DNA from 2 places in the Fundicoccus sp. Sow4_H7 genome. Region 2 is predicted to be linked to the other one. Evidence: predicted binding sites of a transcription regulator. Region 2 holds the regulator's gene; the other holds the start of a gene.
The links. Region 2 encodes HrcA, which represses chaperone genes, less so after heat shock. Its sites were predicted from a motif close to TTAGCACTCNNNNNNNNNGAGTGCTAA; they were not measured.
Positions count from the first base shown of each region.

Region 1: ACTQ54_RS09390 (co-chaperone GroES) is a predicted target of HrcA. The motif match lies at 13,424-13,450, and genes of this name have one in related genera.

Region 1 is NZ_JBQKME010000009.1:62,029-78,615, forward strand. It holds gene ACTQ54_RS09335 (L,D-transpeptidase family protein) at 1-792, shown strand, start outside; gene ACTQ54_RS09340 (hexameric tyrosine-coordinated heme protein) at 855-1,082, shown strand; gene ACTQ54_RS09345 (lipoate--protein ligase) at 1,151-2,158, opposite strand; partial or broken gene uidA (beta-glucuronidase) at 2,226-3,879, opposite strand; gene nrdD (anaerobic ribonucleoside-triphosphate reductase) at 4,120-6,372, shown strand; gene nrdG (anaerobic ribonucleoside-triphosphate reductase activating protein) at 6,402-6,974, shown strand; gene ACTQ54_RS09365 (HD domain-containing protein) at 7,581-8,219, opposite strand; gene ACTQ54_RS09370 (ArgE/DapE family deacylase) at 8,358-9,497, shown strand; gene ACTQ54_RS09375 (GNAT family N-acetyltransferase) at 9,524-10,384, shown strand; gene ACTQ54_RS09380 (ABC-F family ATP-binding cassette domain-containing protein) at 10,440-12,425, opposite strand; gene ACTQ54_RS09385 (redox-sensing transcriptional repressor Rex) at 12,625-13,284, shown strand; gene ACTQ54_RS09390 (co-chaperone GroES) at 13,478-13,744, shown strand; gene groL (chaperonin GroEL) at 13,794-15,419, shown strand; gene ACTQ54_RS09400 (polysaccharide biosynthesis protein) at 15,662-16,587, shown strand, end outside.
Region 2 is NZ_JBQKME010000004.1:75,779-92,365, forward strand. It holds gene ACTQ54_RS05550 (HD domain-containing protein) at 1-487, shown strand, start outside; gene pheS (phenylalanine--tRNA ligase subunit alpha) at 1,227-2,252, shown strand; gene pheT (phenylalanine--tRNA ligase subunit beta) at 2,252-4,675, shown strand; gene ACTQ54_RS05565 (metallophosphoesterase) at 4,678-5,490, shown strand; gene hrcA (heat-inducible transcriptional repressor HrcA) at 5,640-6,653, shown strand; gene grpE (nucleotide exchange factor GrpE) at 6,678-7,238, shown strand; gene dnaK (molecular chaperone DnaK) at 7,261-9,090, shown strand; gene dnaJ (molecular chaperone DnaJ) at 9,183-10,331, shown strand; gene ACTQ54_RS05590 (hypothetical protein) at 10,397-10,855, opposite strand; gene ACTQ54_RS05595 (endonuclease/exonuclease/phosphatase family protein) at 11,010-11,774, shown strand; gene ACTQ54_RS05600 (FGGY family carbohydrate kinase) at 11,784-13,157, shown strand; gene lepA (translation elongation factor 4) at 13,308-15,131, shown strand; gene ACTQ54_RS05610 (ABC transporter ATP-binding protein) at 15,217-16,587, shown strand, end outside.

The DNA of each region.
Region 1 (16,587 bases), on a different contig from region 2:
GAATTAAAGCAGTCCGACCAAGAACTGCAAACCAAATTAGAACAACTAAAAAAATACGAAGACCTCCATATTACTTTATTGATTGCAGGTTATGAAGAATCGATCACAGCAGACCAAATATTAAGCTGGATGTATTTTGATGAATACGGTGATATTTATTTTGATCAGCAGTTGATTTATGAGTATTTAGGGGTGTTAAATGATTATTATGCGACCTACGATGATTATCGCTATTTTGAAAGTACGATGCAGGGAACAGTACAGCTATTACCGGGCACATTGGGCTGGTCGATTGATCGCGAGGCAGAAACGCAGGCGATCATCAATGATCTATACGCAGGTATTTCAGTCGTTCGCGAACCGGCAATTGTAGGGGTGGGCTATAATGGGACTCTAGATGATGTGACGGATAGTTATATCGAAGTGGATATGTCGTATCAGATGATGTTTCTTTATTTGGATGGGCAGTTAATTCTTTCGACGCCCATCGTAACGGGTCAGATTGGAACAGATACAGTTCCGGGTGCCTATGCTATTTGGAATAAGGAGTCGCCATCGGAATTGGTCGGTTATAATCCGCGGACTGAAAAGGACTATGTCCAGCCAGTTGAATATTGGATGGCGTTTGATGATACGGGGCAAGGGATTCATGATGCGAGTTGGCAGCCGTATTTTGGCGGGGATGCCTACTTAACCAATGGTTCGCTTGGCTGTGTGAATACGCCGCCTGATATTATGGCGACTTTTTACGACTATGCCTACCTAGGGATGCCTGTTATTGTTTTTGAGTAAAAGTGTTTAGTTTGTGATATTTATTTGTTTCAGCTAGACAAAGAATAAAAGGAGGAAAAAAGATGACAGAACAATGGTTACCGACACTAAAGACCGACACGCCGCAAGAAGGCTATGAGTTAGCCGTGAAACTTGCCAGAAAGGCAGTCGGCATGACGCAACCCGATCCAAAAATCCGTGAGATGCTCCGCCCAGTTTATGCGACCAACGCTGATAGCTTAACCTTGGCTTCCCAAGTAGTTGCCATTCACTTTCAAACCGTCGCTGCCGCCAATAATTATTGGAACTAAAACATTTAAAACCATTCAAATAAATATCACTAAAAAAGCCTAAGCACAATCGCTTAGGCTTTTAAATATTAAATAAATAACTTGTTCACTAATTCTTCAGCAGTGACATTTCCGATGTATTTATTCAGATCTAACCCTGCTAGCGCGTCAATCATGGCTTGGTGTTCAAATCTTACCCCAACCAGACGGTCTTCAACATCTGAAATATTTCCTAAACCAAAGAAGTCACCAAAAATTCTTGCTTCTGCAATTTTCCCTTGTTTCACATTTAAGCGGAAATCAACAAAGCCGAATGGGAATTTGTGGCTTTCAGCGATATCGAAATCAGGTGATTTACCATAGTTCCAATCCCAATTCCCCATCCGTTCTTCACGTAGCTTCATGACACCTTCCCAGATTTCATCCGTTAATTTAAACTCTGGAACTTCTTCTCGGCTTTTTATATTAAAGATTTCAAGTAAAATACGGTCACGGAATTCTTCAGTCGTTAGGTTTTTATATTCATCATCAACATAAGGTTTGATGTTGGTGACACGAGAACGAACGGATTTAATCCCTTTTGATTCAATTTTTTCTTTACGAGGTTTCAAAGCATTATTGACTTCGTCTAAGTCGGAATCAAAAAGAATGGTTCCATGAGCGGTCATACGGCCATCTTTAGCATACATAGCATTTCCACTGAATTTTTTGCCATCAATTAGCAAGTCGTTACGACCTTGTAATTCCGCTTCGGTTGCTCCCATTTTATGGAGAGCTTCAATCACAGGTTTGGTAAAACTTTGGAAGTCACGGAAAGTACCATCGTCATCCTTAATAAAACAGAAAGAGAAGTTACCTAAATCATGGTAAACAGCCCCGCCACCTGACATGCGGCGAACGACTTGAATCCCTTTTTCTTCAATATAAGGTTGGTTAACTTCTTCAATGGTATTTTGGTTACGGCCAATAATGATCGAAGGTTCATTGATGTAAAACAATAAAATTGGTTCATCGACTAGGCGATTTTCAACCAAATAGGTTTCTAAAGCAATATTTACCGAAGCGTCATAATTATTTCCGTTATCAACAAAAATCATTCAAACATTCCTTTCAATATCTCATTTACTATATGATATCATTTATTTCTGAAAATAGCTGAAAAAATTATGCTTTATAGTCAAAGTTCGGAATATTATTCCAACGTCTAGCAATCGACCGCACTGCCATTTTGGGTTGACGTTCGCGAGTAAATATCCCTTTCTTATTCCCCTGGATACGATTAAGCCCAAGTTTTGTCTGGAAGTCCGCGAAATTCCATAGTTGCTCACCAATAAAGTTATCAAATTCATCAAATACCCTGTGGTTCATTTCGTAGTAGTCTTCTTGGAATTCTTCTGAAAATGGAGTAGCCTCCATTGAATGAATGCCCGCCACCGTATCGGCACCGTACTCCGTATACATGATTGGTTTGTCTGGATATTTTTCTGTCCATTCCAGGAGTTCAGCCCGGACTTGACCTTCTGCCGTTTCTAAATCACCATGTGATAGATACCAACCAAGATAGCGGTTTAAGCAAATGACATCCACAAGGTCTGTCGTTTTGTCAGTATGAGGCATGGACATCATAATTTGAACCAGCGTCAATGGACGTATGTGAGGATCTAATTCTCTAGCTAAATCAAATAGCGGTTTAAAATATTCGTAAGCACCTGGGCTATAGGATGCTGGTTCATTGGCAATCGACCACATTACTACACAGGCGTGGTTTTTATCCCGTGCAATGAGTTCGCGGATGACTTGTTCATGGGCTTGAGTCGTATCTAATGTCGTAAAAGTATTGTCTGTAAAGTTAGGATCACCAACAGCAGACACGTCAAAATTAAAGGATTCCATAATGCCAACTCCCGTTGTCTCATCAATAACAACAATGCCTTCACGATCACATAAGCGCATCATTTCTTCGGAGTAAGGATAATGGGACGTCCGCAATGAGTTGGCACCCATCCGTTTCATTAGCTGAATATCTAAGACATTTAGCGCATTATCTAAACCACACGACCATGCACATAACTATCCTCATGTTTACCAAATCCTTTAAAGTAGAATGGCTTATGATTAATTAAAAACTTCCCATTTTTCACTTCAATTTTGCGAATACCAAATGGCTCGTTATAGACATCCAATATATTTGACCCATCTTTTAATGTAACTTTTGCTGTATACAAATAAGCATGCAATGGTTGCCATAAATGCGGTTGCTCGATTGTTAAAGCGGAATTTGGTTTACCGCTCGCGACAACTTCGCCTTCTTCATCCATTATTTCAATAAATATCTCATGTTGATTCAATTTGTTCGTATCGACTGAAAAGTCAATCGTTGCCTGTGACAAGTCATGATTGAGTTGGGGGTTAATACGAATATCTTCGATAAAATAATGGTTGGTGGTGTATAAAGTAACGGGGCGATGGATACCGGCATAATTGAAAAAGTCAAAGTTTTATCCATTTTTCTTTTGAGTCGGCCTTGGCTATCAGTCGTTTCAGAGTAGTTACCTACTGGAAGTGTTGTATGGTCAAGCATATTGCTGATCCGAACTGTGAGGAGATTTTCTCCTGGGACTGCGACTTCAGTAATGTCCATTTCAAAGGGAGTAAAACCACCTTTGTGGTGGTAAATCTCTTGCCCATTTAAATAAACCCACGCTTCATGCGTTGCTGATCCAAACCGTAATACTTTTCTTTCAGCTGCAAGTATATGAGGCAAATCGAAAGATGTTTGATACCAAAAGAAACCTGTGTGATTGCGGATAGCATCAATAAATAATCATATAAATATATTATAAAATAGACGCTAGGATTATGCTAAAGATAGGACTGTTAGACAAATTGATTATTGCTATAACCCACATATATAAAACGTTTAAATAAATAAACACTATATATTGTGTTTAAAAAATAAAAAAATCCATATATATAGTAATTTTTCTTGCTATAACTATAGGTAAATGTTATAGTTTTTATAATGAATAATTAGCAGTATGAGGAAGAGGTAAGAAATATGTCTGAACAGAGAGTCGTTAACATGAATAATATTTATCAAACCACAACGGATTTAAAAGTTAAGAAAAGAGACGGGCAAATAGTTTCTTATCGTTCGTATCAAATTGCCACCGTAATCGAAAATGTTTTTAAATCGGTCAAAAGCCATTTTTCTGTTCAACAAATTGTGAATGAAATAGAAGCTTTAATTTTTAGTCAATCTACAACAATCATTACAAGCAGTAGTATTTATTTGATTGTTATGGAGGTTTTAAGAAATAATCAGTTGTTTGAAGCAACTGAATTGTTTGAAGCTGTTTCGAAAAAACAAGCGCAAGATAAACAAGCACAATATGATGTTTCCCAAAAACTCCATGAATTACAATCCGGCGATCAAACTGTTGTGAATGAAAATGCCAATAAGGATAGCCGTGTTTTTAATACCACCCGTGATTTAACGGCAGGGGTTAGTGCCAAAGCAATTGGTTTAACCATGCTACCGCCGGCTGTTGCTAATGCGCATCTTAAAGGGGACATTCACTATCACGATTTGGACTACCATCCTTATTCACCCATGACGAATTGCTGTTTAATTGATTTTAAAGGCATGCTAAGTCAAGGTTTTCATATTGGGAATGCCCAAGTGGAGTCTCCGCGCTCAATCAATACGGCTACCGCCCAAATTGCTCAAATTGTCGCCAATGTTGCTTCTTCGCAATATGGTGGTTGTAGTGCGGATCGAATTGATGAAGTCCTCGCTCCATATGCGCGTTTAAATTTTGAAAAACATTTAAAAACAGCGCAAGAGTGGATTGAAGACTCAAGCCAGCACGAAGCTTATGCTTATCGTAAAACTGAAAAAGATATTTATGATGCGATGCAAAGTTTAGAGTATGAAATAAATACCTTGTACACTTCCAATGGACAAACGCCTTTTACCACCCTTGGCTTTGGTCTTGGGACAGATTGGTTTAGCCGCCATATTCAAAAAGCAATTTTAAAAGTACGTTTGGAAGGGCTAGGACGGGAAAAAAGAACTGCCATTTTTCCTAAGTTGGTATTTACTTTAAAAGATGGGGTTAATCTGAAAACAACAGATCCTAATTATGATATAAAACAAATGGCTGTGGACTGTGCTACAAAGAGAATGTATCCCGATGTCTTGATGTATGATAAGATTGTTGAATTAACGGGTAGTTTTAAAGCGCCGATGGGCTGTCGCTCGTTTTTACAGGGATGGCTGGATGAGAATGGTAACGAAGTGAATAGTGGCCGGATGAATTTAGGGGTCGTGACCTTAAATATTCCGCGTATTGCTATTGAAGCCGATGGGAATCAAGAACAATTTTGGACAATTTTAAATGAACGCTTGGAAGTCGCCAAAACAGCTTTGTTGTACCGAATTGAACGTTGCCGTGAAGCCTTAACTGAAAATGCGCCAATCCTTTACCAGCACGGGGCCTTTGGAAAACGTTTGAATCTCTCTGATGGGGTGGATGAGGTATTTAAGAACAAAAGAGCTACCATATCCTTAGGCTTTATTGGCTTATATGAAGCGGCTAGCTGTTTTTACGGACCAGACTGGGAGCATAACTTAGAAGCGAAGGAATTTACTTTAGATATTTTACGTCATATGAAAAAGCATACGGATGCCTGGGGCAATACTTACGGCTATCATTTTAGTGTTTACAGTACGCCTTCAGAGAGTTTAACCGATCGTTTTAGTCGATTGGATAAGGAAAAGTTTGGTGTGATTGCAGATATTACTGACAAAGATTACTATACCAATAGTTTTCATTATGATGTCCGTAAAGATCCTAATCCATTTGAAAAACTCAACTTTGAAAAAGATTATGCAAAATACACCAGCGGCGGTTTTATTCATTATTGCGAATATCCAAATTTACGGCAAAATCCTGCTGCCTTAGAAGCTGTCTGGGACTTTGCTTACGATAAAATTGGTTATTTAGGAACGAATACTCCGATTGACCAATGTTTTGAATGCCAATTTAAAGGTGATTTTGACCCAACTGCTCGCGGTTTCCGCTGCCCACAGTGCGGTAATAGCAATCCTGATACTTGTGATGTGGTTAAAAGAACCTGTGGTTACCTTGGCAACCCACAAATTAGACCGATGGTTAAAGGCCGTCATAAGGAAATTAGTGCTCGGGTGAAACACTTAACTGCCGATCAAGTTTTAGCAGAAGATGCGACCCGCGCCATGAACAAAGAAACCCGCATGCGTATTTTAAGTCATTTAGATAAGTACTAGGGATATTTATTAAAGGAAAGAGGTTTTAAATGGTTTATAATCCCAAGCCTGCTGAATGGACGGCCGAACGTTTTACAAAAAATAAAATTGCTGACTATAAACCATTTAATTTTGTAGATGGCGAAGGCGTGCGTTGCAGCATTTATGTCAGCGGTTGTCCCTTTAATTGTGCCGGTTGTTATAATAAAATTGTGCAAGATTTTAATTATGGGATTGACTATACGCTGGAGTTGGAAAACCAGATTATTGCTGATTTGCGCCAGCCCTATGTACAAGGGATGACATTGTTGGGGGGCGAGCCCTTTCTCAATACACCGGTTTTGTTGCAGCTGGCGAAGCGGATTCGGTATGAATTTGGAAATAGCAAAGACATTTGGGCTTGGAGTGGCTATTATTACGAAGAGCTCTTGCAAGAAACTGACGACAAATTGGAGTTGCTTTCCTATGTCGATATTTTGGTTGATGGCCGCTTCGAACTTAGTTTGCGCGATCTGACCTTGCGCTTTCGCGGCAGCAGCAACCAACGCATCGTGGATGTCAAAGCCAGCCAAGCCCAAGGCAAACTTGTGCTTTGGCAAAACGGCAACTACGATCACAACTAAAATAAATATCGCTGTTTTATTTATGAGTGAGTGATTTTTGAATATGGAGAGGAAAATAGCCAGAACGTTCATTGTGAACTTACTGGCTATTTTAAATTGGGATTTTTTTAGGCTCTTTTTGTGTTGTGACAGGGGAAAGATGCAAGAACATGTCGTTCTGGGTTACAACTGACAAACAGGTCCAAAAATTGTGTAAATTAATTTAGTTATCGTGCGCGCTCGTTTGAAAAGGATGTTTCATCCGAGCGGACGGCCCGCGCTCGTTTGAAAAGGATGTTTCATCCGAGCGGCTGACTCGCGCTCGTTTGAAAAGGAGGTTTCATCCGAGCGGTATGTTCGCGCTCGTTTGAAAAGGTGATTTCATCCGAGCGGCTGACTCGCGCTCGTTTGAAAAGGTGATTTCATCCGAGCGGCTGACTCGCGCTCGTTTGAAAAGGTGATTTCATCCGAGCGGACGGCTCGCGCTCGTTTGAAAAGGTGATTTCATCCGAGCGGACGGCCCGCGCTCGTTTGAAAAGGAGGTTTCATCCGAGCGGCTGACTCGCGCTCGTATGAAAAGTGGATTTCATCCGAGCGGCTGGTTCGCGGTCGTACGAAAAGTGGATTTCATCCGAGCGGATCACTCGCAATTAATCTTTCGTAACTCGCAGTGTAATATTTCTTAAACGCATCTTCATCCGCCAAAATCGTTTGTAGAATTTCCATTTGTTCTTTATTATTCTTCGTTTCAAGCCAAAAATTCATATAAGAATTCGGGCCATATTTATCAACCATATGATTATAAACAGCTTCGTAGTTTTCTTCTTGATTAAAGTCAGGATGGTAACTAAGTTGGAATTGGATGCAGCGGTCCAAAACTCTTTGAAAGTCAATATCACGGTCGGCTTCGGCAATGATTTTTCCGTAAATTGAACGGGGTGGTTCTAGGCGAGAGGCGCGATGGTCTTCTGCGGCTTCAGCCATGGTTTTGATTTGCTCAGTTGAAAAATACATTTTCAATTGCTCATCATTTTCGATTATCAATCCTGATGCGCGTTCATGTCCTTCACGTCCTTGACGTAAACCGAGGTCATGGAAAACAGCAATGGTATAGACCATATCAAGGTCTACATCATAATCAGCGGCAATTTCTAAACTGTTTTTGATGACTTGATAGACATGGTCAGGTTGGTGGGCGCCATCAAATTGTTTGTATTGAGGAATAATGTCGTTTTCAAAGTACTGTTGGAGTTGTGGGTCAAGCATGATTATCACCTAATTTCTGTGTTTCTCCTATTATAAACGAACTTTGAATATGATGCAGAGATATTTATTCAAAGCTTGATTTTTATTTTTTTAGGAAAGAAGTTGTATACTAGAAGTAAATACATTAGGAGGCGCACGATGAATAAAGAAGAAAAAATTGCGATTTTGCAAGATATGATTCGGATTAAATCGGTTAATGACCATGAAACAGAAGTGGCGAATTATTTTAAAGATTTATTGGCTAAACATGGTATTGACTCGGAAATTGTGGAATATGAAGGTAATCGAAGTAATTTAGTCGCCGAATTGAAAGGCAATGAAGATGGCAAGGTTTTAGCTATTAGCGGTCATATGGACGTGGTTGCGGCAGGTGATGAATCGGAATGGATCTATCCACCGTTTGATGCGGTCATTGAAGATGGTAAAATGTATGGGCGCGGAACAACCGATATGAAGGCGGGGACCACAGCCCTAGTATTAGCGATGATTGAACTGAAGGAATCTGGTCGTCCGTTCAATGGTAAAATTAAACTTTTAGCTACCTTTGGGGAAGAAATTGGAACTTTAGGGGCCAAGCAATTAACGGAATTAGGTTATGCAGACGATTTGGACGGTTTGTTAATTGCAGAACCGAGTGGAGCAAAATCACTTATCTCTGCTCACAAAGGTTCGATTAGTTACAAAGTTGTTTCCAAAGGTAAGGCGGCTCACAGTTCTATGCCACAAGAGGGCATCAATGCCATTGAACAATTAAATATCTTCATGTCTAAAATTAGTCCTGCGATGGCGGAAGTTATTGACCAATATGAAAGCGAGAAATTAGGGCGGACGACCCACGCCATTACACTTATTAGTGGGGGCACACAAGTTAATAGTATTCCTGAAAGCGCGGCTCTTGAAGGTAATATCCGTTCGATTGCTGAATTTGATAATGCGAAAATTCATGATTTGTTCAACAACATTATTTCTGAAATTAACGAAGAAATCGATGGGAAATTAGAATTAACCTTTACGCAAAATAATTTTCCAGTGGATATGCCGGAAGATTCTGACTTAATTCAAGCGGCGAAAAAAGTGGTAGGTGATTTACCGATTGTTGGTCTATCAGCCACTACAGATGGGGCACAGTTTAGCCAAGCAGACAAAACATTTGATTTCCTTATTTTTGGTCCTGGAGAACCGACCTTGCCGCACCAAGTTAACGAGTTTGTCAAAGTGGATGAATATATTGAATTTATTGATATCTTCCAAGACATTATTGTAGAATATTTAGCATAATTATAATAAATATCAGGAGACATTCGATGCGTGTTGAAAGTTTTAAATCATTAAGTGAAAAGCAAATCCAAGAAATATTAGCTTTAGAAGAGTTGGTCCACCAGCATGATGGAACATACCGCGATATTTATTTGGATAATCGTTTTAATTTTGATCCTGAAATGCCGGCGTTTAGGCTCGCCTATGATCAAAATGAGCTAGTGGCTTGCCTGGCGATTTATGCGGATAGCCAAGAAGATGCGGAATTGACGCTGATTGTGCATCCGCAATATCGACGCCAATCGTTGGCTTCGCGCTTAATTAAAGCGGCAAAAGAAGAGATGGAAGCTTATGGAATTGAGCAGCATGTTTTTGTGAGTGAACGAAACTTCTTAGAGAAAATACCTCACTGGCAGCGGAAATTTTATTGGAATGAAGATGAAGTGGAATGGTTGATGGAATGCCCTGCTGCGTCAACCGCCCTCGGTACAGACTCCTTTACAATTCGGCTGGCTACTATAACAGATACGGCGGCGATCGCAGGTTTTCAAGCTGAAGCTTTTGATTCTTCTTACGAGGAGGCTTTGTTATATGCAGAAGGAGCCTTAGAGGATGAGACGCATCGTTTATATGTTTTTGAAAATACAAAAGGGGAACTTTTAGGGTCTACATCGGTAAACTTAACCGAAGAATATTATTATTTTTTTGGTTTAGCTATTGCTGCGAAATTTCAAAATAAAGGGCTGGCTCAGCGGTTGATTCCGCAATTAATGCAGCTGTTATGGTGTGAGGAACCCTTGCCTTTTCGCTTAGCTGTCGAAAAAGAAAATACCAAAGCGATTCATATTTATCAAAAAAGTGGCTTTCGTTTATTGACCGAAGTTATTTATTTATATGAAAAGCTCTAAATAAATAATCCAAACTTAAAATGATAGTAATTATCATCATAAGTTTGGATTTTTTCTATTCTCTCAAGTCTGGATTTTCTTCCAAAAAGTCTTCCAGTTCAATGCTGGCAATTTCCCATTCTTCAAGGGCTAAATCTTGTTGCTGGGTCAAGGTGTCTAATTCAATCGTTAAGTCATGTAAGTCTGCTTGTGAATTTTCCTGGGCGGCTGCGGCCATTTGTTCATGGATGGCTTCGATACTCGCTTCCAGTTCGTCATTTCTTTTTAGGGCGTTTTCTACAGCGTTCGTGAGTTTTCTTAGTTCACGGCGTAGGATTTTCCCTTGTTCGTATTTATTGACCTTATTGGTCGTTTGCGTTGTGTTCGAATTAGTGTCATTTATGCTAGCTTGTTCACTTTTTTCTAAGGCTTCAATGGCGTTAAGTTCTTCTTTTTTCGCGACATAATAGTCATAATCACCTAAGTAAAGTGTGGAACCTTCACTCGATATTTCTAAAACCTTTGTCGCGATTCGATTAATAAAGTAACGGTCATGAGAAACAAACAGTAGGGTACCGTTGTATTCTATCATGGCTTCTTCAAGAATTTCTTTGCTATCGATATCCAAGTGGTTAGTTGGCTCGTCGAGTAAAAGGGTATTATCATGTTTGGTAGCTAACAAGGCTAAAGAAAGGCGGGCTTTTTCACCACCACTTAACATGGACACTTTCTTTTCAACGGCTTCACCTGAAAACAGAAAACTGCCTAAAATGCTACGGATTTGCCATTCGTCGGTTGTATCATGGGCGCGCCAAAGGGTTTCTAAAACCGTTAAGTCTGGGTTTAGGGTATTAACATTTTGGGCGTAGTAGCCAATTGAAACGCCGGTCCCATATTGGACACTACCTGCCAAAGGCTCAAGTTGGCCAATTATCGTTTTTAACAAGGTTGTTTTACCTATTCCGTTGGGGCCAACAATGGCGATGGCGTCATGGCGGCGAAGATCCAATTCGATATCTGATGCGATAGGCTGATTGTCTGAATAGCCAATCGATAGGTCGTTTGCTGCTAGCACACGTTCACCACTATTATGGTTGGCAGAAAATTGAATTCTTGGGGCACGTGGATCTTGCTTAGGCTTTTCGATTCGCTCCATTTTTTCTAATTGTTTTCGTCTACTTTGTGCGCGCTTGGTGGTTGAAGCACGGACAATATTTCGTGCGATAAAATCTTCAAGCTGACTGATTTTTGCTTGTTGTTGGTTATACAGCTTGATTTCTTGTTCCAGTCGGTTTGCTTTTTCTTCAATGTAGTAGGAATAATTACCTTTATAGGTATGCAAAGTATTGAGTCTAAGTTCAATGACTTGGTTAGCAACCTTATCTAAAAAATAGCGGTCATGTGAAACAATGAGTAAAGCACCGCGGTAACTATTTAAATACTGTTCCAACCACGCTAGCATATCCATATCTAAATGGTTGGTAGGCTCGTCTAAAATAAGCAAATCGTATTTCATTAGGAGAAGTTGTGCCAATGCTAGTCGGGTCTTTTGTCCGCCGGATAAGGATTGCACAGCTGTATCGTAATCTTCTTCATAAAAGCGAAAGCCATGTAAAACGGTCCGGATTTCTGACTCGATTGCATAAGCATTTTCTTCTTCTAACTTGATGAGTAAGCGGTCATAGGTCGCTAGAGCTTCTTCGTAAGCTATAGAAGTTGGATCTTCAGCTAATGTTGCTAATTGTTCAGCAGCTGTCGCTGCTTGCTCACGTAATAATAAGGTTTCGCGAAAGACATAAAGCATTTCTTCCCAAATAGTCCGTGTAGAGTCAATAACGACATGTTGTTCTAAATAACCGATACGAACATCACGGGCTTTGGAAATTGTCCCGCTAGATAAAGGTTCTAATCCCATTATTTGTTTAATTAAAGTTGATTTACCAACCCCATTACGCCCAACAAGGGCAATGCGGTCATTTGTTTGGATACTAAAGGATACGTCTTCAAAAAGAACCGTATCTGCAAAACGTCTAGCAAGTTGATTGGCTTGTAATACAATCATTATAATTCTCCTTCACTTTACAGCTAAGTTGATTATACCAAATCAATTGACAATTAATAGATGAAAGCTGATTAAAAAAGATTGTTAACTTTTTAGATAACTTTTGTTCCAATAAATGTTTGAGGGTGGTATACTATTAACAAATATATTTGATTCAGTATACTATAACCAATACTGGATTGTGAAAGTGGGTTGAAGAATGAGTAAAGCAATACCAAAAGCCACAGCCCGACGTTTACCGATTTACCACCGATATTTACGTTTTCTACAAAATTCAGGGAAAAAGCGTGTTTCCTCAACCGAGTTAGCTGAAGCTGTTAAAGTCGATAGCGCCACGATTCGTCGTGATTTCTCTTATTTTGGTGCCTTAGGTAAGCGCGGATATGGCTATGATGTTGATTATTTATTAGAGTTTTTCGGTAAGACGCTAAACCAAGATCGATTAACATCTGTTGCTCTTGTGGGTGTAGGTAGTTTAGGAAATGCGCTTATTAATTATAATTTTAGAAAAAATAATAATGTTCGTATCAGTGCTGCTTTTGATATAAATCCTGAAGTAATAGGAACAATTCGCTCAGGTGTGCCAATCTATTCGATGGATGACTTGGAAGAGATGATTGAAGAGCAGCAAATTGAAGTTGTTATTTTATCTGTCCCTCAAGAAACAGCGAGTGAGGTCGTTGATCGTTTAATTGATTCAGGTATCCGTGGCATCTTGAATTTTACCCCGCTAAGATTTGATGTCCCTAAATCGGTTCGCGTTCAAAATGTCGATTTAACCAATGAATTATTAACCCTTATTTATTTTATTGACAGTAATATGGATGAAGCGGATGACGATTCTGAATACTTTGATTAACCAAATTAGGATAGAGATAAAGATAAAGAGCCTTGCACTTGGCTCTTTTTTATTTTGCCTTTAAGGAATGTTTAAACTATATTTTTTTTGCCTTAAATGCTTGCTTTTTATAGGTAGATAGCTTATTATAATAAATGTATTGGCACTCTAGTGTATCAAGTGCTAAATTAAAAATATTCGGAGGGATTCAAAGATGTTAAAACCTTTACAAAAAAGAATCGTTGTTAAATATCCTGAAGTGGAAGAAACAACAGCAAGTGGTATTTTATTACCAAGCTCTGCTAAAGAAATGAAGCACACAGGTATAGTTGAAGCTGTTGGTGCTGATATTGAAGAAAAAGATGGCGTTAAAGTTGGCGACCAAATTATTTTTGAACAACATGCTGGAACAGAAGTTACCTATGAAGGAACAGAGTATTTAGTTATCGATATTAAGCATGTTTTAGCAGTTTTATCATAATTTGAACAGTAAAATCTAGTATTTATTTATATAAAGGAGAGTTTATTTAATGGCTAAAGAATTGAAATTTTCAGAAGACGCACGTGCGTCGCTCTTACGTGGTGTAGATGTTTTAGCAAACACGGTTAAAACAACTCTAGGACCAAAAGGTCGTAATGTTGTTTTAGATAAAACTTACGGCTCACCATTAATTACAAATGATGGTGTAACCATTGCTCGTGAAATCGAATTAGAAGACCGTTTTGAAAATATGGGAGCACAATTAGTATTAGAAGTTGCTTCAAAAACGAATGATGTAGCGGGTGACGGAACAACTACTGCAACTGTTTTAACACAAGCAATTGTACGTGAAGGTTTGAAAAACGTTACAGCAGGTGCGAACCCAGTTGGCGTTCGTCGTGGAATTGAAAAGGCAACTAAAGTTGCGGTTGAAGCTTTACAAGAATTATCTCAACCAGTTGATTCAACTGAATCGATTGCACAAGTTGCTTCGGTTTCATCTGGGGACGCAGAAATTGGTCGTTTAATTGCTGACGCCATGGAACGTGTAGGTAAAGACGGTGTGATTACCATCGAAGAATCTAAATCGATTGAAACAGAGTTATCGGTTGTTGAAGGTATGCAATTTGACCGTGGTTATTTATCACAATACATGGTAACCGATAATGAAAAAATGATCGCAGACTTAGAAAGCCCAGTGATATTTATTACAGACCGTAAAATTAGTAACATTCAAGATATCTTGCCATTATTAGAAGAAGTGATGCAATCTGGTCGCCCATTATTAATTATTGCTGAAGATATCGATGGTGAAGCATTACCAACGCTAGTATTAAACAAATTACGTGGTACATTAAATGTTGTAGCAGTTAAAGCGCCAGGATTTGGTGACCGTCGTAAAGAAATGCTAGAAGATATTGCGATTTTAACTGGTGCAACTGTTATTTCTGAAGAATTAGGTTACGAATTAAAAGATGCGAAGCCAGAGCACTTAGGGCATGCAGGTAAAGTAAATGTAACGAAAGACTCAACAACGATCATCGAAGGTGCTGGAGAAAAAGCTGCTATTGAAAATCGTGTGATATTATTACGTGCACAAGCTGAAGAAACCACTTCAAGTTATGACCGTGAAAAATTACAAGAACGTATCGCTAAATTAGCGGGCGGCGTAGCTGTGATCAATGTTGGTGCTGCAACTGAAACGGAACAAAAAGAACGTAAATTACGCATTGAAGACGCGCTAAATGCAACACGTGCTGCCGTTGAAGAAGGTATTGTCCCTGGTGGTGGTGTGGCTTATATTAATGTGATTGATAAGGTTGCTGCCATTCAAGCAGAAGACGATGAAGCAACGGGTGTGAAAATCGTTGTTCGTGCTTTAGAAGAGCCAATTCGTCAAATTGCTTACAATGCTGGTAAAGAAGGATCAGTTGTCGTGGATACACTTCACCGTTCAGAAGCTGGCATTGGATACAATGCTGCAACAGATACCTTTGAAAATCTAATTGATGCGGGTATTGTTGACCCAACTAAAGTAACGCGTTCAGCTTTACAAAATGCTGCTTCTGTTGCTGCTCTATTATTAACGACTGAAGCGGTTGTAGCTGACATTCCATCTGAAAATGATGCTGCCGCTGCCGCAGCTATGGGTGGAGGCATGGGCGGAATGATGTAATTCCCCCAAATAAATACTACTATTCAAAACCACTGTATTGATTCAATTCAATACGGTGGTTTTTTGTTTTATTATGAATTCATCTACAATTTATTGCAAAAATTTCTGTTTGATGAAAATAATTAATTTTTTTTAACTAAATATCACTAAAATCATGTATAATGAAATAAATATTTGCTATAACCGTTTGATTTAACGTTTTGTCAATTAGTTTTAAAAATTTTAAGTTGCGAGGTTATGAAATGAATGAAAAATTAAATTTATCAAAGTTAATTGTTAAATATGTGGAAATGCTAACGCCATTTCAGAAAAAATCCATCTGGCTTTTTGCCGATTTAACAATATTTGCAATAGGTACTTTATTAGCCAAATTACTCTACTTAAGTATAATTGAATTATCTTTTCGATTTATAATCGTTTACATTCTTCTAGCTTATTTTATTTATTTACTGGTAAAACGATTTGTTCCGATGAGTTCAAGTATCACACGCTACCACGGCGTGCTTGATTATGTGTATCTTTTTGCAACTATCATTTTTTCCTTTACAGCAACTGGCTTAATTAATGCCCTGTTTTTTAAACAAATATCACTGCGGTTTATATTTCTATCCGCTATGATTAGTGCATTGCTTGCGGTTAGCTTGCGGGTTTTATGGTATATTATTTATTTGTACCGGAATTATCATAGTGATGGAACTGATTTACAACGAAAAGTTGTCTTGATTGGGGCAGGTGATGGTGGTTCTATTTTTATGCAAAACTACCGTCGTCGACCAGAAGGGATGAATGTTGTCGCTGTTTTGGATGATGATCCTGCAAAACGTCATCAAAAAATTGGTGGGGTTACGATCGTTGGTGGCCTAGAGGCTCTTCACCAGGTAATTGTGGATTACAAAGCGAATGAAGCGGTGATTGCCATCCCTTCATTAAAACCAGAAGAGTATGAACGTATCATTAAAATAAGTAATGATGAAAAGATTAAAGTTTATAAAATGCCTGATGTGGAAGATGTTTTACTAGGAATCCATCAAAATGATGCTCCTTTAAAAGAAATTGATATTGCCGATTTATTAGGACGTGACGAAATTGCTTTGGATGAGGCACCTTTACATAAAGAAATTGAAGGTAAAGTTATTGCCATTACAGGAGCGGGTGGATCGATTGGCTC
Region 2 (16,587 bases):
TAAAGTAACCAATCGTTTAGCTCATTCACTCTCAGTGTCATATCGTAGCTACCTTTGGGCAAAACGGTTTAATTTGGACACACGTGCTATCGCTAGAGCTGGTTTGTTACATGATCTATTCTTTTACGAAGGCTGTAACAAGCATGAAGTAGGCGGTAGAGGACACAATTATGAACATCCAAGAATTGCTTTAGAAAATGCATTAAAAATTACAGCATTGTCGGAAAAAGAGCAAGATATTATTGTCAAACATATGTTTGGTACAACCCTAGCGGCACCAAAATACGCTGAAAGTCTGATCGTAAGTTTGATCGACAAGCAATGCTCTATTATGGAAGTTAGTGGTGGCATCCGCGATGCAATATTCAATCGCTATCGCACTGCGTCATCTTTCTTCAGACGACAATTATCATTTAGTCCAGCCTATAGCAGTGAACAACACTATATGCAGATTGACGAAAATGAATTTAATCGTTATACTAAATAAAAATTTAAATAAATATCTCCAGCGATGATGAAATCCAGATACAATGCAACCACAGGGAAACTTAGCCTAGACTGAAACTAAGTTACGTCAGTCATTTTATCTTTTCAATTTCAGAGCTTATCTGTAAAAAATATTATTATATTTGAAAAGGATACCGCCAATCACGGTTATGATATTCGAGTGCTAACCTCTAAGTAGGTTAGAACGAGGGTGGTACCACGATGATTCGTCCCTATTTATAGGGGCGGATTTTTTGTTTTATCGAGAGTTTTGTGTATTGTGTGGGTTGGTGCTGTGGTGAGATGGTGAATGGGTTTACGTGGTATAAATGCGGATTAATGTGGGTGAAGAGTGGGTTTACCTGAGATATGAGCGGGTTAATGTCGGTGAACGATAGCGTTGACATACATTAAGTTGATTTAATGTGTGTGAAAGGTTGTGTTGACATACAATAACGAATTTTAATGTAGGTCAAAAGTGTAAGTGACATACATTAAATAAAGTAAATTCATGATAATATGCATAAATCAAGAAAATTATCAAACGCGAACCCAACAAAAGGAATTACTTCCCTGCGTTAACCCAAAGAGTAACAAACAAACTGACAACCAACCACCCGTACACCAAAAACCATCTCATCTCACCAAAAATAAATTAATAATCAAATCAAAACGATTTGAATTGGAGGGATTAAAGAATGAGCGATCATTTAAAGGAAAGTACAGAAGAAATTCTAGCGATGGAAACTGTTGCGATTGATGAAATCAACGCCAGTGAGTCGTTAAAAGATTTAGATGCGATACGTGTCAAATATATTGGGAAAAAAGGAAAGCTGACGGATATCTCTAAAGTCATGCGTCACTTGAGTAATGAAGAACGTCCCCAACTTGGGCAAGCCATGAATCAATTCAAAGATAACTTCAATACGGCATTAGAAGCACACAAAGAAAAGCTAGAAGAACAAGCCTTAGCAGAAAAACTGGCTTCTGAAAAAATTGATGTGACACTTCCAGGTAAGCAACCACTAAGAGGAAGCCGTCATATTATTACGCAAATTATGGAAGAAATCGAAGATTTATTTATTGGGATGGGTTATCAAGTAATTGAAGGACCTGAAGTAGAAACCGATAGTTACAACTTTGAGAAAATGAATTTACCGAAAAACCATCCGGCGCGTGATATGCAAGATACCTTCTACATTGACGAAGAAACCCTACTACGGACGCATACATCACCAGTTCAAGCACGGACAATGGAAGAACACGATTTTGAAAAAGATGGTCCATTGAAAATGATTAGTCCTGGGAAAGTCTTCCGCCGTGATACAGACGATGCGACGCATTCGCACCAATTCCACCAAATTGAAGGGCTTGTTGTCGATAAAAACATCACACTCGCTGACTTAAAAGGAACCTTATTACAATTTGTCCAAGCACTTTTCGGAGAAGACCGTGAAATTCGTTTGCGTCCTTCTTACTTCCCATTTACGGAACCTTCAGTGGAAGTCGATGTATCTTGTTTCAAATGTGGTGGGGAAGGCTGTAATGTATGTAAGCAAACGGGCTGGATTGAAATCCTAGGATCCGGTGTTGTTCACCCAGATGTACTGGAAATGTCTGGTATTGATTCAACTCAATATTCCGGTTTTGCCTTCGGTTTAGGTCAAGAACGGGTGGCAATGTTGAAATACAATATTGACGATATTCGTCATTTCTACCAAAACGATTTACGTTTCTTATCACAATTTAGAGGAGGGGACAATTAATGCAATTATCAATGGAATGGCTAAGTGACTTTCTAGATTTATCCGCATGGTCCGGCAAAAAACTCGCCGACGCCATGTCACTCACAGGAATTGAAGTGGAAGGCGTTGAAAACCTCGCCGATCAACTTTCAAATTTAGTCGTTGGAGAAGTTGTTGAAATGAGCCCAATGCCTGACAGCGACCATTTAAAAATCACCCAAGTAAATATCGGTGCCGATCAACCGCTACAAATTGTTTGTGGTGCGCCTAACGTCCACGAAGGAGCCAAAGTAATTACCGCTATTGATGGAGCGACACTACCCAATGGCATGCAAATTACAAAAACAGAATTACGCGGTGTTGAATCAAACGGGATGCTATGTTCACTGCAAGAAATTGGCTTTAGTGATCGTGTAGTCGCCAAAAAATATGCGGATGGGATATTTATTTTATCGGAAGATGCGCCAGTAGGTGCAGATGTGATTGACTACTTAAAATTGGATGATCCGATTCTTGAACTTTCAATCACACCTAACCGTGCCGATGCCTTAAGTATGCGCGGGTCGGCTTATGAAGTGGGTGCCATTGTTGAACAAACACCTACATTCAAGCCTCTCACTACAGAAAACACCATCAATGAGTCAGACTTGTTCGATGCAGTTTCAATCAGTATTGAAAGTCCAGAATTATCACAAGCCTATCAGTTACGTCTCATCGAAAATGTGACGATTAAAGAAAGCCCAGTTTGGCTACAAATTCGCTTGATGAAAGCTGGAATCCGTCCAACTAACAATGTCGTTGATGTGACCAACTATTTCCTTCTATTATATGGCCAACCAATGCATGCGTTTGACTATGATCAATTAGCAAACAAACACATTAATGTTAGCCGTGCTAAAGAAGATACAAACTTCACTACTTTGGATGGTGTTGAGCGTAAATTATCTAGTCAAGATGTACTCATCCAAGCAGGTGACGAAGCGGTTGCTATGGCAGGCGTTATGGGTGGCCTAGATTCAGAAGTAACGGATGAGACGACCAATGTCTTACTAGAAACAGCTGTTTTTAATGCACAAAACGTCCGTAAAACATCCAAGGCTTTCAATTTACGTTCAGAATCAAGCTTAAGATTTGAAAAAGGTACGAATCTGGCGACGATTACCGAATCCGGAGATCAAGCAGGGATATTTATTGCTAATTTAACAAACGGAAAGGTTGTTGCAGGACATAAGGAAGCCAGCACGCTTGAAGTGGCTGACAAGGAAATTACGGTTCCGTTGGCTTCAATCGAAAACAAAATTGGCATTACTGTTACGAACGAAGAATTACAACACATTTTTGACCGTCTTGGATTCAAAGTAAATATCACGGCAGACGACTTTACAGTGACTGTTCCACCAAGAAGATGGGATATTACCATTGAAGCAGATGTGCTTGAAGAAGTTGCTCGGATATATGGCTACGATAAGATTCCTACTACTTTACCGACTGTGCCAATTACACCAGGTAAATTGAGTCCGCGCAAAAAAGCTATTCGTCATATCCGCCATGTCTTGGAAGGCTACGGCTTAAATGAAGTTATTAGTTATATTTTAACGTCTGAAGCAGAAGCAAACTTAATTAAATCACAAGACTATCCATTTGTTCGTTTATCTTTCCCGATGAGTGAAGAACGTTCTATTTTACGCCAAAGTTTATTTGCTAGTTTCCTAGAAATCGCGCAATATAATCGGGCACGTAGAAATAAACCGCTTGCTTTTTATGAAGTGGGTAAAGTTTATTACGGACAAGGAAAAAATGTTCAACCGATTGAAAGCGAACGCTTAGCAATTTTAATTTCAGGTTCACTGACAAATAAAAACTGGCATTCAGATGAAGAAGTCGTTGATTTCTATAGTATCAAAGGGATGCTAGATGGCTACTTTGACAGTATTCGTTTAAGCAGTGATATTTATTATAAGGAAGAAGCGGAGATGGATGCGATGCATCCAGGGCGGACAGCGACTGTTTGGTTAGCTGATCAACAGATTGGTTATGTGGGGCAAATTCATCCGACAGTGGCGCGAAATCATGACTTAGAAGTGAATACCTATTTTGCGGAAATTGATTTGGATCTTATTTTCAGTGTTGAAAAAGATTTAACAACGCAAAGTCCGATACCAAAATATCCAGCGGTATCGCGTGATATTGCCTTATTGGTTAATGATGATGAAACTCATGCGAATTTAGAAGCCAAAATGTACGAACAAGCAAGTTCAATCCTAAAATCGATTGAATTGTTTGACCGATATCAAGGGGATTCCATTGGTGCAGGTAAAGTGTCCTTGGCTTATCATTTAACTTTCCAAGATCCTAACCGTACCTTAACCGATGACGATGTGAATCAAGAAATGGATAAAATTATCCGTTCGCTACAAACCATCGATGGCTTGGAAATCCGTTAGTCATGAAATTAGGTTTTATTTCGGATTTACACATTGATGTCAATCCTAAAGAAACGATGGAGGATTATTTTATTGCCATTTCCAAAGCCATTTTTGATCAAGAATTGGATTATTTCTTTATCGGTGGGGATATTGCTAATCACCACTCCATCACACTTGATTTTGTTGAAAAACTACAAACCCAAGTAAATATCCCTGTCTACTTTGTTCCGGGTAATCATGATTACTGGCAAAGAGATGAAATGCTTTTATCAGGCGATGAAATTCATCAAAAATTTGTCGAACATCCACAATCTTTGATGAAAAAGCCAATCAAAATTAATAATCGATACACCGTTGTTGGCCATGGTGTTTGGTACAATCATGCATATTATGCAGACCGATTTTCAAGCGAGGAATTAGAAATTGGAAAATACCGGCATGGGCTTTGGCAAGATAAAAAATTTATTCAATGGCATAAAACCGATAAAGAAGTTTCAAAGCAATTTGCTGCCGAGCTAGAAAAAGATTTGGTAAGTGTACAAACGGACGCAATCATTCTTGTGACCCATATGATTACCCATCCAGCTTATATCGTGCCGATGCCCCATAAAGTCTTTGATTTTTTCAATGCATTTATTGCAACAGATGATATTTTACCATTTTATGATCAATATCCCATAAGCCATAGTATCATGGGACATGTCCATTTTAGGGCGCAACGTGACTATAAAAATACTAAAATGATTGTGAATTCACTGGGGTACCGACGCCAATGGCGAATGAAAAACCTAAGTGATGAGCTGAAACAAAGCATGTATATAATAAATATCTGAATAAAAACCATTGGACTAGCACTCTGTAATAAAGAGTGCTAATTTTTTTGTTTTTTTGGGTAAAAACCCTTGACAAGCGAGTCGAATGGCGGTATTATATAGACATGTTAGCACTCGTAACAAATAAGTGCTAAAAGTGAGGTGAGGATATGTTAACGCCGAGGCAACAACAGATTCTAAGTCTGATTGTCCAGCTTTACGGTGAGCTAGAAGAACCAATTGGTTCAAAAACGTTATTAAAGGAAAGTCTTTTAAAGGTAAGTTCAGCTACCGTTCGTAATGAGATGAAAACACTGGAAGATCAAGGTTATTTATTAAAAACCCATACTTCAAGTGGACGCATTCCATCGTTTAAAGGTTATCGCTTGTATATTAATCATTTGATAACTGAGAAACAGCCTGTTAACTTATTAGAACAAGATAGTGAAGCTTTTAATATGTTATTCCGCGAAAGATCTAGTAACCCTATCCAACTTGCGCAAATGGCAGCCAATATTTTGGTTGAATTAACCGGATATGCTGCTGTTGTTTTAAACCGTACCGCTGTTAAACACTATATTGATGAGTTTCGACTTGTTTATTTAAATGATAATAGTGTGATTGCGACTCTGTTAACCGATCAAGGGCATGTGGAGAGTCAGTTGTTTAATCTGAATTTTTCTACCACTAAAGAAGCAATTAGCCAAGTATCTGATTTAGTTAATTCAGAATTAAATGAACTGTCACTTGAAGCAGCTTCTCAAAAGTTAAAGTTAACAATTCCATTGTTAACCCAAAGATTGGTCGGCTATCAATTAAATTTTTCATCATTGATTGATAAAACAAACCATACTTTACAAGGTCATCGGTATTATGTTATTGGTAAAAATAATATTTTTGATTTGGTTGAACATAAATCTGGTGAACATATTAAGGAGTTATTTAACTTAATTGATGGTTCGTCTAGAATGCTACAACTATTAGAAAATCGTCAAAATGGTATTGAAGTACTTTTTGATCAAGAAATATTAAATAATCATTTAAATCAACTAACATTGGTGACTGGGACATACCCATCGAATGATTTATCAATTACAGTTGGTCTTTTAGGTCCAACAACCATGCCATTTGACCGTATTATTGCAATGATTGAAAAAATGATTGAAGAATTAACGATTATATAAAATGAATATTGAGGGGTGTATTGATTGGCAGAAGAAAATAAAGAAATCATTGATGAAAAAATCGATGAAACTTTGACTGATTCTGAAGAAATGGATCAAGAAGAAACTTCTACTGAAGAAGTTATCGAAGAAAAAGATCCTATTTCAGAATTAGAAGAAAAGATTCAACAATTAGAAGAGCGTAACCTACGTTTACAAGCGGAGGTTGCCAATATGCAACGAAGAAACAACCTAGATCGCCAAGAAGCAGCAAAATATCGTTCGCAAAAGTTAGCGACGCAATTATTAGATGTCGTTGATAATTTAGAACGTGCCTTAGAAACAAGATCTGAGTCAGAAGATGCTGTGGCAATCAAAAAAGGTGTTGAAATGGTTTATAACCAACTAATCAATGCATTTGATGCGGAAGAAATTAAAGTGATTAATCCAATTGATGAACCATTTAATCCTACCTTCCACCAAGCGGTAAGTACACTACCAGCTAAAGAAGGTCAAGATAAAGATGTTGTTGTAAATGTTTTACAAAAAGGTTATAGCGTTCACGATCGTGTACTAAGACCAGCAATGGTTATCGTGAGTAATTAATTTATAAAGGAGATAATAAAATATGGCAAAAATTATAGGTATTGACTTAGGTACAACTAACTCAGCAGTTGCAGTTTTAGAAGGTAACGAAGCAAAAATTATTCCAAATCCGGAAGGAAATCGTACAACTCCTTCAGTTGTTGCGTTTAAAAATGGTGAAATTCAAGTAGGGGAAGTAGCAAAACGTCAAGCAGTAACGAACCCACACACAATTGCTTCTATTAAACGTCATATGGGTGAAGCAGGCTACAAAGTAAACTTAGATGGTAAAGATTATACACCACAAGAAATTTCAGCCATGGTTTTACAATACTTAAAATCATATGCAGAAGATTATTTAGGTGAAAAAGTAGATAAAGCCGTTATTACTGTTCCAGCTTACTTTAACGATGCTCAACGTCAAGCGACAAAAGATGCTGGCCGTATCGCTGGTTTAGAAGTTGAACGTATTGTTAACGAACCAACTGCAGCAGCACTTGCTTATGGTTTAGATAAAATGGATAAAAACGAAAACATCTTAGTATTTGACTTAGGTGGAGGTACATTTGACGTTTCTATCCTTGAATTAGGTGACGGAGTATTTGATGTATTATCTACCGCTGGTGATAACAACCTAGGTGGAGATGACTTTGACAACAAAATTATCGACTACTTAGTAGCTGAATTCAAAAAAGAAAATGGCATTGACTTAAGCAAAGACAAAATGGCTTTACAACGTTTGAAAGATGCAGCTGAAAAAGCTAAAAAAGACTTATCAGGTGTTACTTCAACTCAAATATCCTTACCATTTATTACAGCTTCAGATGCTGGTCCATTGCACTTAGAATCTACTTTAAGCCGTACTAAATTTGATGAATTAACAGTTGATTTAGTTGATAGAACGAAAAATCCAGTACGTCAAGCGATTAAAGATGCTGGCTTATCTAAAGATGAAATTGATGAAGTTATCTTAGTAGGTGGATCTACACGTATCCCTGCAATTGTTGAAGCCGTTCGTAGAGAAACTGGTAAAGAACCTAACAAATCAGTTAACCCAGACGAAGTAGTAGCAATGGGTGCTGCTATTCAAGGTGGGGTTATCTCTGGAGACGTTAAAGATATTGTCTTACTTGACGTAACACCATTATCATTAGGTATTGAAACAATGGGTGGCGTATTTACTAAATTAATCGACCGTAATACGACAATCCCAACATCTAAATCTCAAGTATTCTCAACAGCAGCTGATAACCAACCAGCTGTAGATGTACACGTATTACAAGGTGAACGTCAAATGGCAGCGGACAACAAAACACTCGGACGCTTCCAATTAACGGATATTCCACCTGCACCACGTGGAGTACCACAAATTGAAGTAACCTTTGATATCGATAAAAACGGTATTGTTAACGTAAGTGCGAAAGATTTAGGTACGCAAAAAGAACAAACCATTACAATTAAATCATCTTCAGGTTTAACGGATGAAGAGATCGAACGTATGGTACAAGATGCAGAAGCGAATGCTGAAGCTGATAAAGCTCGTCGTGAAGAAGCTGACTTACGCAATGAAGTTGACCAATTAGTCTTCACAACCAATAAAACATTAGCTGACTTAGGTGATAAAGTTTCTGAAGAAGAAGTTAAAGAAGCTGAAGCAGCTAGAGATGAATTACAAGCAGCAATTGATGCAAATGACTTAGACCAAATGAAAGAAAAACGTGACCGTCTAAACGAAGTCGTTCAAAATCTATCTGTTAAGTTATACGAACAAGCTGCACAGCAAGCACAAGCTGAAGCAGAAGCAAACTCAACATCAGAAAATTCTGATAATGACGATGTTGTTGATGCAGATTTCGAAGAAGTTGATGAGTAATAAATATCTCTACTAAAAAATGCTTGGAAACCAAGGATCTGTCCTTGGTTTTCAGTTTTTAGGTTAATAAGATATTTTTAAGGAGGTAAAAAATGGCAGAAAAACGTGATTTATATGAAGTACTAGGGGTATCACGTGATGCATCCGATGCAGAGATAAAGAAAGCATACCGTCTACTTTCTAAAAAATACCATCCCGATATTAATAAAGATTCTGATGCTGATGAAAAATTTAAAGAGATTGCTTCAGCCTATGAAGTATTAAGTGACCCTCAAAAAAGAGCGGCTTATGATCAATACGGTCATGCGGCCAATGATCCAAACTTTAATGGTGGATTTGGTGGGTTCGGCGGCGGATTCGGTGGCGCTGGCGGCTTCTCAGGATTTGATGATATATTTGATACATTCTTTGGTGGAGCAGGGGGTCGTGCAAGCCGTAATCCAAATGCCCCAAGAAAAGGGAATGATTTACAATATACCATTACCCTAACGTTTGAAGAAGCAATTTTTGGTAAAGAGGAAACCATTAGTTACCAGCGTAATGAAGAATGTCATACTTGTCATGGTTCAGGTGCAAAACCAGGAACTAGTCCTGTTAATTGTAGCAAATGTCATGGTAGCGGTGTGATTCAAGTTGAGCGTAATACTCCATTTGGGCGTGTCATGACTCAAGCAACCTGTGATGTATGTAATGGTACAGGTAAAGAAATTAAAGAAAAATGTACGACTTGTCACGGTAGTGGAACGGAATCACAAAGACATTCAGTTAAAGTTACTGTGCCAGCAGGTGTTGAAACAGATCAACAAATGCGCTTAAATGGCCAAGGTGAAGCTGGATCCAACGGTGGTCCGTATGGAGATTTATATGTAGTTTTCCAAGTGAAGAAGAGCGATAAATTTGAGCGTGAAGGTACTGAAATTTACTATGAGTTACCAGTTTCCTTTGCCCAAGTTGCCTTAGGAGACGAGGTCGTTATCCCAACTGTCCATGGAAATGTTAAGTTAAAAATTCCAGCAGGAACACAAACGAATACAACTTTTAGATTAAGAGGTAAAGGGGCACCTTCAATTGGTGGAGGTTATACAGGTGACCAACACGTGACCGTTAATGTTGTGACACCTAAAAAACTATCGGAAAAAGAGAAGAATTTGTTTGCTGAATTAGCTAAACTTTCCGGTGAAGATGTTAAAGGTTCGGATCCTGGCTTCTTTGACCGTATTAAAGATGTTTTTGATAAATAATGTATACAAATTAAAAGAGCAAATCTCAATTAGTGAGGTTTTGCTCTTTTTTGTATTTGTCTTAATTAGTCAGATGTCCCATCAGTTCGTGCACTAAAAATAGTTCTGACTTTATCTTCAATTTGACGAATATTATGTTTTGTAGGGAAATGCTCAACCATAATATTAGGCGTTACGACACCTTTAGGTAATTTAAAGTTAGTAATAATTAAATCTGAATCAAGTTTATTCACTTCTTCTGCTGTCAGTGTAAGGTTGTTGTACACCGTAAATTGAGGATTAACTGTTAGTTGAGAGTTAATATAGTCAGCTATAAACTCTCCATGCGATTTGTGACCATCACTAATAATTGTTACATTCAATGAATAGTATATTTTATTCAGTTGAGTGAATAGGTTATCCCATATTGTTAGTAGAGTATAAAGGCTATGATTTATATTTTTATCTTCTAAGTCTAAACCTAAATTCTGACGAAAGCTACTAACAATTTTATGTAATTGTTCAGTAACAGTTGGAAATAGCAATCTAAACTCCCTAATAAAGTGAAAATCTCTATCAAATAAGATAAATAAGTTGCTTTTAGAACCGTATGAAATCTAAATGATTTCATACGGTTTTTTGACGCTTATTCATGTTATGATAGATGTGGAAATTAATTCTTTTTAAGGGGTTTAAACGATGCGTGTAATGACTTTTAATATTCGCCGAGATATGGCAATAGATCCACAAAGTTGGTCTGAACGTAAAGAAAATGTGATTCGAGTGATTGAAGATTACCAACCAAAAATCATTGGCTTTCAGGAAGTAATGAATACAATGTTTGAAGATTTAAAAGCAAAACTTTCAAATAAATACGACTATTATGGAGAGTTTCGTTCTCTGGATTCAGATAGCGAGATGGTGCCGATATTTATTCAAAAAGATGTTTTTAGTATTGTAGATTCAGGTTCATTTATGTTGGCAGAAAATCCTGAAGAACGCTTTGCGATGGGCTGGGATGCGGTCTGCCCTCGAATTACTTCTTGGGTTGCGCTTAAAAATAAAGATAATCAATTATTCTATGTGATGAATACACATTTCGACCATATGGGAGTTGAAGCAAGAGTCCAATCCAGTCGATTAGTCCTAGAAAGATTGTCTGATTTAACACATAATTTCGATTCAACGGCTATTTTAATGGGGGATTTGAACACATTGCCAACAGAAAATATGATTGATAATTTGTTAGAAGCTGAAAGTTTACAAAACTCTTATGTGAAATTGGCTCAAACAACAACGACGGATTTAGCAACTTTCCACGATTATGAAGGGAAGAGGGAAGGATTACCGATTGATTATATTTTTACCAGTCAAAATCTCCCTATAAAAGAAGCAAAAATCATCTACAATCAGTATGATGGTTTTTATCCTTCTGACCATTATCCTGTTATCGTTGATTTATAGGAGATTAGAATGGCGCAAAATATAAGCATTGATATTGGTACCACAAATTTGAAAATGAGTTTGTTTGATGAAGATTACAAGCAAATAGATGCCGTTCACTACAGCTATCAGGACTTGGTAATTGATACAATTAAATATGAACTAAACTTAAAAGAAATCCTGGCTGCGGTTAAAGACGGCTTGAATCTATTAGTTAATAAATATCAGATAACTGATCTAGAAATATTTTTAACGACAGCCATGCATAGTATTCAACTACTAAATTCTGATATGTCTTTAGTCGGTCATGCGATAACTTGGGCCGATAGAAGAGGGGCTGACTTAGTACTAGAAAGGTCTAAAATTGAGCGGAATTTGCAGTATACAACAACGGGAACTCCTAATCATAGTATGAATCCCTTTTATAAACTTTTAGCTCTAAAAGAACAATTACCAGCGCATAAAATTGGCTCCATTAAAGATATTTTATTTTACTATTTAACGGGCCAATGGTTCATTGATGTTGCTTCTGCATCAAGCAGCGGCCTATACTCGCTGAAGGAATTTACATGGGATAACATCTTACTAACCGAACTAAATATCACTATGAATCAACTACCAGAAATAGAATTACCGACATATGTTGCAGAATTAACATTAGATATACCTGATTCATTACAACAAGCCAAAGTATATTTAGGAAATTCGGACGGCGTATCATCCAACTACGCCTTTGCTAACTTAACAAATGCAGCTGTCTTATCGATTGGAACTAGCCATGCTGTGAGAGTTGTAACTGAACAGGCTAAGACCGATGAAAAAACGCAAAATTTCTGCTATCAAATTGACGCTAACTATTTTTTAATAGGTTATCCTTCTAATAATGGAGCGAACGTTCTACGATGGATTTCAGAGATCTTTAATATTTCTTTGGAAGCAATAAATGAAATTATTGAATCTAGACCTGGGATCGAAGGCGTCTTTTTCCCATTTATTAATGGGGAGCGTTCGCCCATTTGGGACGATTATATTACAGCTAGTTTTTCAAATATACAAAGAGAAAGTAATAGAGAGTCAGTTATCTACACCATGGTTTGTGGAATGGTTTTTAATATTAGACAAAATATTGAATTATTGCATAGTAAACATGCTTTTAATCGTATCGGTATCGTTGGTGGAGCAACCAAACAAAGGGCTTTGATACAATTGATTGCTGATGCACTAAATATGGAAGTGTATGTTCCAACTACGCTACAAGCTGAAACACTAGGAACTATAAATTTGGTCAAAAACATACAAATCGAAACAAATTATGAACAAAACCAACCAAATATTAAACAAACAACTATTTTGGATAAACATTTCAGAGAGTATACAAATCAGCTGTATAAGTATCTTAATTAGTGGAACCCGGTTGTTATGTAGTAAATATTGGCTCCCAAGGTCAATATATTCAAAACACATTAAAACGGCTATTAATTTAGTCGTTTTTTTGGTATTATAGAAGTTGAGCCTGTTTTATCTGAAGGTTTTTAAAGGAAGTGAAGAAAATAAATGGATATAGAAAAATTAAAACAAAGACAAAAAATGATTCGTAATTTTTCCATCATTGCCCATATCGACCATGGAAAATCGACTTTAGCTGACCGTATCCTTCAGCAAACAGAAACAGTAGCTGATCGTGAGATGAAGAGTCAGTTGTTAGATTCCATGGATTTAGAGCGTGAACGTGGTATTACCATTAAATTAAATGCCGTTGAATTAACATATACAGCAAAAGATGGCCAAGAATACATCTTGCACTTAATTGATACACCTGGACACGTCGATTTTACTTATGAAGTGTCACGCTCATTGGCTGCTTGTGAAGGTGCACTTTTAGTAGTGGATGCTGCACAAGGGATTGAAGCACAGACCTTAGCCAACGTCTATTTAGCAATCGACAATGATTTAGAAATTTTACCTGTTATTAATAAGATTGATTTGCCGGCTGCAGATCCTGAGAAAGTTCAACTTGAAATTGAGGAAATTATCGGTATTGATGCTTCTGAGGCCGTTCATGCAAGTGCTAAGGCCGGTATTGGTATTACGGATATTTTAGAACAAATTGTTGAAAAAGTTCCTGCACCAATGGGAGATATTGAAGAACCGTTACAAGCTTTAATTTTTGACTCAGCTTATGATAGTTACCGTGGGGTTATTTTAAACGTTCGTATTATGAATGGAATCGTAAAACCTGGTGATAAGATTCGTTTAATGAGCAATAATAAGCAATTTGAAGTCGTTGAAGTGGGTGTCTTTTCACCTAAACCACTTGAGCGTGATTTCTTAATGGTTGGAGATGTTGGTTATATTACCGCAAACATTAAAACAATTCAAGACACACGTGTAGGGGATACTATTACATTAGCCAATAGACCTTCAAAAGTGGCCTTAGAAGGTTACCGTAAATTAAATCCAATGGTTTATGCGGGATTATATCCAGTTGATTCGAATGATTATAACGATTTGCGTGAAGCTCTTGAAAAACTTCAATTAAACGATGCAGCTTTGCAGTTTGAAGCTGAAACGTCACAAGCTCTAGGCTTTGGTTTCAGAACGGGCTTCTTAGGATTATTACATATGGATGTTATTCAAGAGCGTTTAGAACGTGAGTTTAACATTGATTTAATTATCACGGCACCGTCTGTTATTTATAAAGTAAGTAAGACTAACGGTGAAGAAGTAATTGTAAATAATCCATCTGAAATGCCAGATGCTACTGAAGTTGAACAAATCTTTGAGCCATATGTAAAAGCGACCATAATGGTACCTAGCGAATATGTTGGGGCAGTGATGGAGCTTGCACAAAGAAAACGTGGCGAATTTGTTAATATGGACTATTTAGATGAATACCGTGTGAATGTTATATATGAGATTCCAATGGCAGAAATTATTTATGACTTCTTTGACCATTTGAAATCCAATACAAAAGGTTATGCATCTTTAGACTATGAAGTAATTGGATACCGTCCTTCTAAATTAGTGAAGTTGGATATCTTATTAAATGGCGATGTTATTGATGCTTTCAGTTCGATTGTACATAAAGACTTCTCATATAATCGTGGTCGTAGTTTAGTCGAAAAATTAAAAACAATTATCCCAAGACAATTATTTGAAGTGCCTGTCCAAGCAGCTATTGGACATAAAATAATTGCCCGCTCTACTATTAAGGCTTTACGTAAAGATGTTACAGCTAAATTATATGGTGGGGATGTTTCGAGACGTAAGAAATTACTTGAGAAACAAAAAGAAGGTAAGAAGCGGATGAAACAAGTGGGTAGTGTAGAAGTACCACAAGAAGCGTTTATGGCTATCTTGTCAATGGATGATGAATAAATAAATTAATATGGATGTTTTGATTATTCAGAACATCTTCTTTTTTTGTATACGGTTGAACTATGGATTAAATTAGGAGGAAAAAATGTTTAGAGAATTTTATCAATACTATAAACCTTATAAACGCCTATTTATTATTGACTTTACTTGTGCGGTTGTTTCAGCCATATTAGAATTATTTTTCCCAATAGCTGTTAATTATGTAATTGACCAGGTGTTACCAGATGGAACTTTAAAAACAATTGCGATGTTTAGTGTTATGTTATTAGCTTTATATTTATTTAATGCGACCTTAAATTATATTGTCGTAGCTCTAGGTCACCGTTTAGGGATTAATATTGAAACAGATATGCGTCGTGAGTTGTTTGCGCATTTTCAAGATCAATCCTATTCTTACTTTGATGAAGTAAAAACGGGTGAACTGATGACACGTTTAACAAATGATTTATTTGAAGTCAGTGAATTAGCTCACCATGGTCCGGAAGATGTATTTATTACGATTATGACCTTAGTGGGATCATTCATGTTGATGATGAATGTTCATGTGCCACTGGCTATTACAACGGTTATTTTGATTCCTTTATTAGCTGTAGCTTTAGCTTATTTTAACCGTCAAATGATGGGGATTAACAAACGTATTTACCAAAATATCGGTGAATTTAATGCTGGTCTTGAAAATACCTTGAGTGGAATACGTGTGGTTAAGGCTTTTGCGAATGAAGAACACGAAAAGCATTTATTTGAAAAAATGAACCAAGGATATCGTCAGACTAAAATTACTTTTTATGAAACGATGGCTGCCAGTTCAACGTTTAATTATTTATTAGTGCGTTTAATTAATTTGTTTGCCTTTATCGCTGGGTCTTACTTTACCCTAAAAGGTGATATTTCAATGGGGGACTTGGTTGGATTTATTTTATTATCCAATATTTTTGTACGTCCGATTGAAAGACTGAACGCCATGATTGAAATGTATCCTAAAGGATTTGCTGGTTTTAAACGTTTGAAAGAAGAATTAAGTCGCAAACCTGAAATTATCGATAGTGTCGATGCCATTGAAGCGCCATTATTTGAAGGAAATATCTCTTATAATAATGTCTCATTTGGTTACAATCCCGAAAAACCTGTGTTAAAAAATATAAATTTAGACATTAAAGCAGGAGAAACAGTTGCTTTTGTAGGTCCAAGTGGGGCAGGAAAAACGACTTTAGTCAATTTATTACCTCGCTTTTATGAAATAACTAATGGAACAATTACGATTGATGGTAAAGATATCCGTGATTTCACTATGGAATCCTTACGTGATCAAATTGGGATTGTCCAACAAGATGTCTTCTTATTCGGTGGTACTATTCGCGAGAATGTTTTATATGGGCGTTTAGATGCGACGGAAGAAGAAGTGAATGAAGCAATTAGAATGTCTAAGTTAGAAGATGTGATTAGCAACTTGCCGGAT